Regions from separate parts of the Photobacterium panuliri genome, predicted to be linked through region 2. Evidence: riboswitches for the same ligand, from Rfam matches in the RefSeq annotation. Region 2 holds a riboswitch; each other region holds the start of a gene.
What was found. Region 2 has a riboswitch for thiamine pyrophosphate ahead of thiC (phosphomethylpyrimidine synthase ThiC). Riboswitches for the same ligand answer to the same signal wherever they lie in the genome.
Positions count from the first base shown of each region.

Region 1: another riboswitch for thiamine pyrophosphate. It lies ahead of thiD (bifunctional hydroxymethylpyrimidine kinase/phosphomethylpyrimidine kinase); the one in region 2 lies ahead of thiC (phosphomethylpyrimidine synthase ThiC).
Region 3: another riboswitch for thiamine pyrophosphate. It lies ahead of thiB (thiamine ABC transporter substrate binding subunit); the one in region 2 lies ahead of thiC (phosphomethylpyrimidine synthase ThiC).

Region 1 is NZ_CP197193.1:352,396-354,560, forward strand. It holds gene ACSF8X_RS17720 (OmpA family protein) at 1-321, shown strand, start outside; gene thiD (bifunctional hydroxymethylpyrimidine kinase/phosphomethylpyrimidine kinase) at 462-1,289, opposite strand; TPP riboswitch at 1,360-1,472, opposite strand; gene ACSF8X_RS17730 (PhnA domain-containing protein) at 1,644-2,165, opposite strand, start outside.
Region 2 is NZ_CP197192.1:338,911-341,075, reverse strand. It holds gene crcB (fluoride efflux transporter CrcB) at 1-106, opposite strand, end outside; gene ACSF8X_RS01720 (universal stress protein) at 296-718, shown strand; TPP riboswitch at 782-879, shown strand; gene thiC (phosphomethylpyrimidine synthase ThiC) at 1,006-2,165, shown strand, end outside.
Region 3 is NZ_CP197192.1:845,222-847,386, forward strand. It holds gene thiB (thiamine ABC transporter substrate binding subunit) at 1-789, opposite strand, end outside; TPP riboswitch at 911-1,020, opposite strand; gene ACSF8X_RS04215 (DUF547 domain-containing protein) at 1,089-1,871, opposite strand; gene leuD (3-isopropylmalate dehydratase small subunit) at 2,015-2,165, opposite strand, start outside.

The sequences.
Region 1 (2,165 bases), on a different replicon from region 2:
CTTGGACGGGTCTATTTTGACTTTGACAATGCACAGTTAACCCCATTCTCTAAACAAATTTTGGATTATGTCGCTCGTCAGTTAGCAAAATCCGAACAGGTTGTCGCATTGCAGGGCAATACGGATAATCGTGGTAGCCAAAAATACAACTACCAACTAGGTATTAAGCGAGCTGAGCAAAGCGCAGATTATTTGCATGGAAAGGGGATTCGATCACAGCGTTTGCTTGTAGAAAGTAAAGGTGAGCAGGCCCCCATAGAAACCAACGATTCCGAATTTGGTCGTGAGAATAACCGTCGGGTAGATATTATCTTGCCGTAATGATTTTTGGTTGATAATTCGTACGCATGAAAAAGCCAGCCTTTTTAGGGCTGGCTTTTTTATTGTCTATGAAAAGCCGTTGGGTTGCTGTGCAATAGTAAATGCTCATCCGTAGATCGATGCTGAATGAGAAGGTTTGTCTAGCTTGGTTTACCGTTGAAGGCAAAGAAGTGATGGACCGGCCCATGCCCGGAACCAATCTTCAAATCGTCAGCGTGTCTGAGCGCGTCTGTAATATATTGCTTGGCAAATTTGACGGCGATTGGAAGGGGATAGCCCTGGGCAAGAAATGAGGCAATGGCAGCAGAGAGGGTACAACCCGTGCCGTGGGTATTGCGTGTGGCAATTCTGGGCGTTGAAAGACGAATGACCTCATTGGGCAAGATAAGGAGATCAGTACAGCTTGCAGCTTGTTCTAAATGTCCGCCTTTAAGCAAAACGGATTTTGCACCCAATAGGCGCAGCGCATCAATCAGGGTTTCCATTTCATCTTCAGAAGTGGGAATTGGGCAGCCTAGTAGGGCGGCGGCTTCAGGCAAATTGGGGGTGATGATATCAGCTAGCGGTATTAGCTCAGATTGCAGGGTGGAAATAGCCGTTTGTTCAAGCAGCAAATCACCGCTGGTTGCCACCATAACGGGATCGATAACAAGGAACTTAGGTTGGTATTGCTGCAATTTGTTTGCAACGGCTTTTATGATGCGACTATCGCTAAGCATGCCGATTTTGACTGCTTGAATATCGAGATCAGAGAATACAGCGTCTAATTGTTGTTCGACAAATGAAGGATCGATTCCTAAGATACCACTGACACCTTGGGTATTTTGTGCGGTAAGGGCGGTAATGACAGAGCAGGCATAGCTGCCCGTAGCGGAAATTGCCTTGATGTCTGCTTGAATACCGGCACCACCACCACTGTCCGAGCCAGCGATAGTCAGAGTGATGGGAGTCTTGGATGAATTGGCCATGTCTACCTCGTTATTTGGCGTGGGTAGCGTGGCTTTTCTATGGGGGTAGTTGGTTTACACCTATAGAGGGAACAAAGTCATGCTAGTTCCCTACGCCATTATTAAATGGATCAGGTTCAACGGGTCCCACTCTTTGCGCTTGGCGGTGGTGGTCTCAGCCTTTTGGCTCCCCGACTAACTCTGTTTATATTAACAGATATATTCTTGAAAATTCAATTTGAGATAGATTCTTAGCTTTTGATCCACGTTGAGGTATCAAACTCATCATATTCAAAGAATGGCAAATAAAATTTGATGGCGTCTATTATAAAAAAACCGCCATTAAAGGCGGTTTTTTTGGAAAGAGTCAGGCTCTTATTTCTTACGGCAGTATTCAGCAATGATGAACATTGTCTGACCGTTTACTTTGCCTTGAATGTGCTTAGGATCATCAGTCAGGTTAACACCACGAACAGCAGTACCCTGCTTGATTACCATGCTTGAACCTTTAACTGGCAGGTCTTTGATGATAGTAACATCATCGCCTTTTTTCAGTTCAACGCCGTTTACGTCGCGTGGTTTGTCTTCGTCGGCTAGTAGGCCTTTTTCTGCCCACTCAATTTTGTCTTCTTCTAGGTACAGCATGTCTAGTAGATCTTGAGCCCAAGTTTCAGAAGACAGACGCTTAAGCATACGGTATGCCATTACCTGTACAGCTGGTTCTTGGCTCCACATGCTGTCGTTCAGGCAGCGCCAGTGGTTTTGATCTAGTGTTTCAGCATCTTCGATTTCGCTACGGCACTTTTCACATACCAGCACACAACTTGCAGCAGTTGAGTCTGGAGAGGCTGGTACTTCATATACTTTTAGATCGTCAGTAGAAGAACACAGTTCACA
Region 2 (2,165 bases):
AGCCTCGTCCGAATAGGGACACACAAAACTCAGATATGAGGTAGCGGGAGCAAGCACCAAACGCCCCGCCAAGGGCGATAAGCCCCAGAAACATTAATTGACTCATTGTTATCTCAAGTGCTGATATAAATTATTGCCATACTAATACCATGTTATGGCTGCCATGAGCATTTTTCCTGCCTCCTAAAAACGCAATCATTGATTTAGCGGTAAGTACTGCTGCAGTTTTGGTATAGGCTGTGTGTAGATATAGCAGAAAATTGGCACATTGATGAGTCGATAGGAGAATTGAGAGATGGCGCTCTACCAAACGATACTATTGGCCGTAGATCCTACAGACAATGAGGCTCACCGGTTAATGGTAAAAGCTGCCGTTATTGCTGAGCAGAACAATGCCGAATTGCACTTGGCGTTTGTTGAACCGGGTATGGGCAATGTTAGTTTTGCCGATGCCGAATTAGGGATTGAAGAAGCTCATAACGAGCTTGAACAGCGAAGAATGGAGCAGCTGAGGGGGTTAGCTGATACGTCACCTTATAAAGTTAGGGCTATTCATATGGCCAATGGCGATGTGGTTAAGCATCTTGTCTTCTTGGCTGATAAGGTAGGGGCTAATCTGGTGGTGACCGGACATCGACGATCTGGGATCCATTGGTTCAAGGATATTAGCAGAGCCTTAGCTGATGAATTGGATTGCGATGTGTTGATTTGCCAGTAATTGGGGATTGTTATCTAATTGTTGTCGCTGGGTTGCTGTGAGCGCCAGAGTTCCTTATACTCGCTGTACTTGTCGGAGTGCCATCTGGCTGAGACCGCATTGCGGGATCCGTTGAACCTGATCAGGCTAATACCTGCGAAGGGAACAAGAGATAATCATCTGTATCGCTGCTCGTTTGGGCAGTAGTTCCTTCAGAATGTAAGCTATACACCCTACGTGTAGCCTCTTGTTTACGCACCCATCCGCCAAGCAACTTTCCCGATTAAGAAGACGAAAAGGAAATTGCTATGACGAATCGCAAGCAAGCGAGACTGGAAGCGAAACAATTTATCGATTCACTGACCACACAAGCCTATCCCAATTCGCGTAAGGTGTATGTCGCCGGTAGCCGGAGTGATATTCGCGTACCGATGCGTGAGGTATCGTTATCTGACAGCCTTGTGGGGGGTACCAAAGAAACGCCTGTTTTTGAGCCCAATGAGCCCGTTCGTGTTTATGATACCTCTGGTTATTATACCGATCCTGATCATCAACTGGATATTTATAGCGGTCTGCCAAAGCTTCGTGAGAAGTGGATCGTTGAACGAGCGGATTGTGATGTCCTTAGCGAGTTGAGTTCCTGCTACGCCAAAGAGAGATTGGCGGATGGTACGCTTGATGAACTTCGCTTTGGTCAGCCGGGAAGTGTTCGGCGTGCTAAACGCGGGGCCAAAGTCACCCAACTCCATTATGCTAGGCGCGGTATTGTGACCCCTGAGATGGAGTTCATTGCCATCCGCGAGAATATGGGGCGCGCTCAGTATCGTGATCAGACTCTTTCCCAGCAGCATCCCGGTATAGCGTTCGGGGCCAACCTTCCATCTGAAATAACCCCAGAGTTTGTCCGCAAAGAAGTGGCCGAAGGCCGTGCGATCATTCCTTCCAATATCAACCATCCCGAGTCGGAACCAATGATCATCGGGCGAAACTTTCTGGTTAAGGTCAATGCCAATATCGGAAATTCCTCGGTAAGTTCGTCCATTGAGGAGGAAGTGGAGAAACTGGTGTGGTCGACCCGTTGGGGAGGCGACACGGTGATGGATCTCTCTACTGGGCGCAATATTCATGAAACCCGGGAGTGGATTATCCGCAATAGCCCTGTGCCTATCGGCACGGTCCCTATGTATCAGGCGTTGGAGAAGGTGAACGGTATCGCCGAGAACCTCAACTGGGAAGTCTTTCGCGATACCTTGCTTGAACAAGCTGAGCAGGGCGTCGACTATTTTACAATCCATGCCGGTGTCTTGCTGCGTTATGTCCCTCTTACGGCAAAGCGGGTCACGGGGATTGTCTCTCGGGGCGGATCGATAATGGCGAAATGGTGCCTGGCCCATCATCAAGAGAGCTTTCTCTATGAGCACTTTCGTGAGATCTGTGAAATTTGTGCCCAGTACGATGTTGCGTTGTC
Region 3 (2,165 bases), 510 kb from region 2:
GCTTAGGATAAAGCTCAGGAACTGGTCTGCCAGCGCGCTGTTCTGGCTGTACTTGAGCTTGGCGGCCACTTCTACTTGCATATAGTGCCCTTCGCTGAAATCCGCTGCCTTGTACTTGTCCTCTTGTTCGGCGATCAAGTGGTAGGCTGGCGAAGTGGTGTAGGACAGGACCATATCCGATTCGCCCTTGAGGAACATGCTGTAGGCATCGGACCAGCCTTTGGTCACGGTCACGGTCTTCTTGGCCAGTTGCTGCCAAGCAGCGGCGGCCTTGTCGCCGTAGACGGATTTCATCCACAACATCAGGCCTTGCCCCGGTGTAGAGGTACGAGGGTCCTGGTAGATGATATTCAGATCGTCGCGGTCGACGAGATCTTTGAGGCTGCTGGGTGGATTGGCCAGTTTGCTGCTGTCGTAGACAAAGGCAAAGTAGCCGTAATCATAGGGAACGAAGGTGGTATCCGACCAGCCGCCCGGCAGGGTGATCTTGCTCGTATCGACGTTGTGCTGGGCCAGTAGCCCGGTTTTTTTCGCTTCACTGATCAGGTTGTTGTCAAGGCCGAGCAGGACGTCGGCTTTGCTGCGCTTTCCTTCCAGACGGAGGCGGTTGAGGATAGAGACCCCGTCATCAAGGGCGACGAATTCGAGGTTGCAGCCACATTGGGCTTCGAAGGCCTTCTCGATGGTTGGGCCTGGACCCCAATCTGAAGCAAACGAACTATAGGTATAGACGGTCAGGGTGTTATCGGCGGCGAAGGCTGAGCCCGCTGCCAACGACAGAGTTAAAATCGGAAGTAGCTTTGTTACGTTGTTCACTATGCGCTCCTGGTACTCTTGCATCCGGCAAGAGAGGGAAGAAGGGGGCACAGGGTTTGAGATCCACCAGCATCGTGCTGGAGGTGATACGGCAAATTATCGTGGTCTCAATTCCTACGCCAGTACTAACTGGATCAGGTTCAGTGGGTCTTGCGTTGGCAATCTCAGCCCGGTGCATTTGCCCAGGCTCCCCAATGAGAACGGCTCTTATTGTATACCCAAGCGAGTTTCAGATGCTAGGTTCTGCATGCAAGGCATAGCTTTGGGGGGCGCTATTTGGCATCGTTGAGCGACCAGTTGTACTCGTATTTGATTTTGCCCAGTGAAATGGGTGCACCATCGCGGTAATGGTTGATGTGCTTGGTCAGAGCAGCTTTGTCTCCGAAGTCACTGCCATACCAGTCGTAGATCGATGAAAGGGTGGTCGAGGAGCTCGATACGGCGACCCCCTTGCGGCTGTTGATGAAGCGGGTGGCGGCCTGTTCAAGTAGCCGTTCGCTGTTATTGGCCGTGAACGCTTCTGACAGTAGGTCGGGGCAACCGAGGCTGGCGCAGTTGACCGCATAGTGGATGCGGGGGTCTTTCCAGATCGGTCGCAGGATCCGGTGTTCGATATCATTGAGGGTCAGTGGCTGGCCTGTAATTGTGAGTACTTGCTCATCCCACGGCCCAAAACTGAACAGGCCTCCGAGCTTGGTGATCGAGCTGACCGGATAGTTATCGAGGATCAGCTTGACCGTCTGGGCGTTGTAGAGGTTGACCCAATAGGCAAACTGCTCGCGCCGGTTGAGCTGGCGCGGGTCGAGTTTGGCGAGATCGCGCAGGTAGCGGTCGAGCTCGTAGTTGTCGCTGGCGCTGACTTGCCCGTAACGGAAAAGAGTTTGCTGCGGGGCGGCAATAAGGTATTTGTCGAGCAGGTGTTGCCAGCGGCTATGGTCGACCCGGACTTGGCTGGTGGCTGAGGCCTGTTGCCAGTAGGGCCAGAGGTTGGCCTTCGGGGCGGCGAGAGTGGTGGCAGGGAGCAGCAGGATTAGCATCAAGAGAAGCGGGCGCATGTGGGATCCTCGGTCAATAGTAGAGTGCTATTTCCTAGCAGACCGCTCAGGCGGCAGATTGCTTTCGTTTTTGTTCAAGGTATTGGCTTTTGGGGCAAAATTGCGGGGTATAGCTCCGGCCGATGGCCGGAGCTTGGGTCGGTTCAGGATAAGAACGCGGGGATATTGCGCTCGAAGGCAGCAATCTTATCTTCGTGTTGCAGGGTCAGGCCGATGTTGTCCAGCCCGTTGAGCAGGCAGTGGCGGCGAAACTCGTCGATCTCGAATCGGTACTGTTTGCCGTTGGCCGTAACG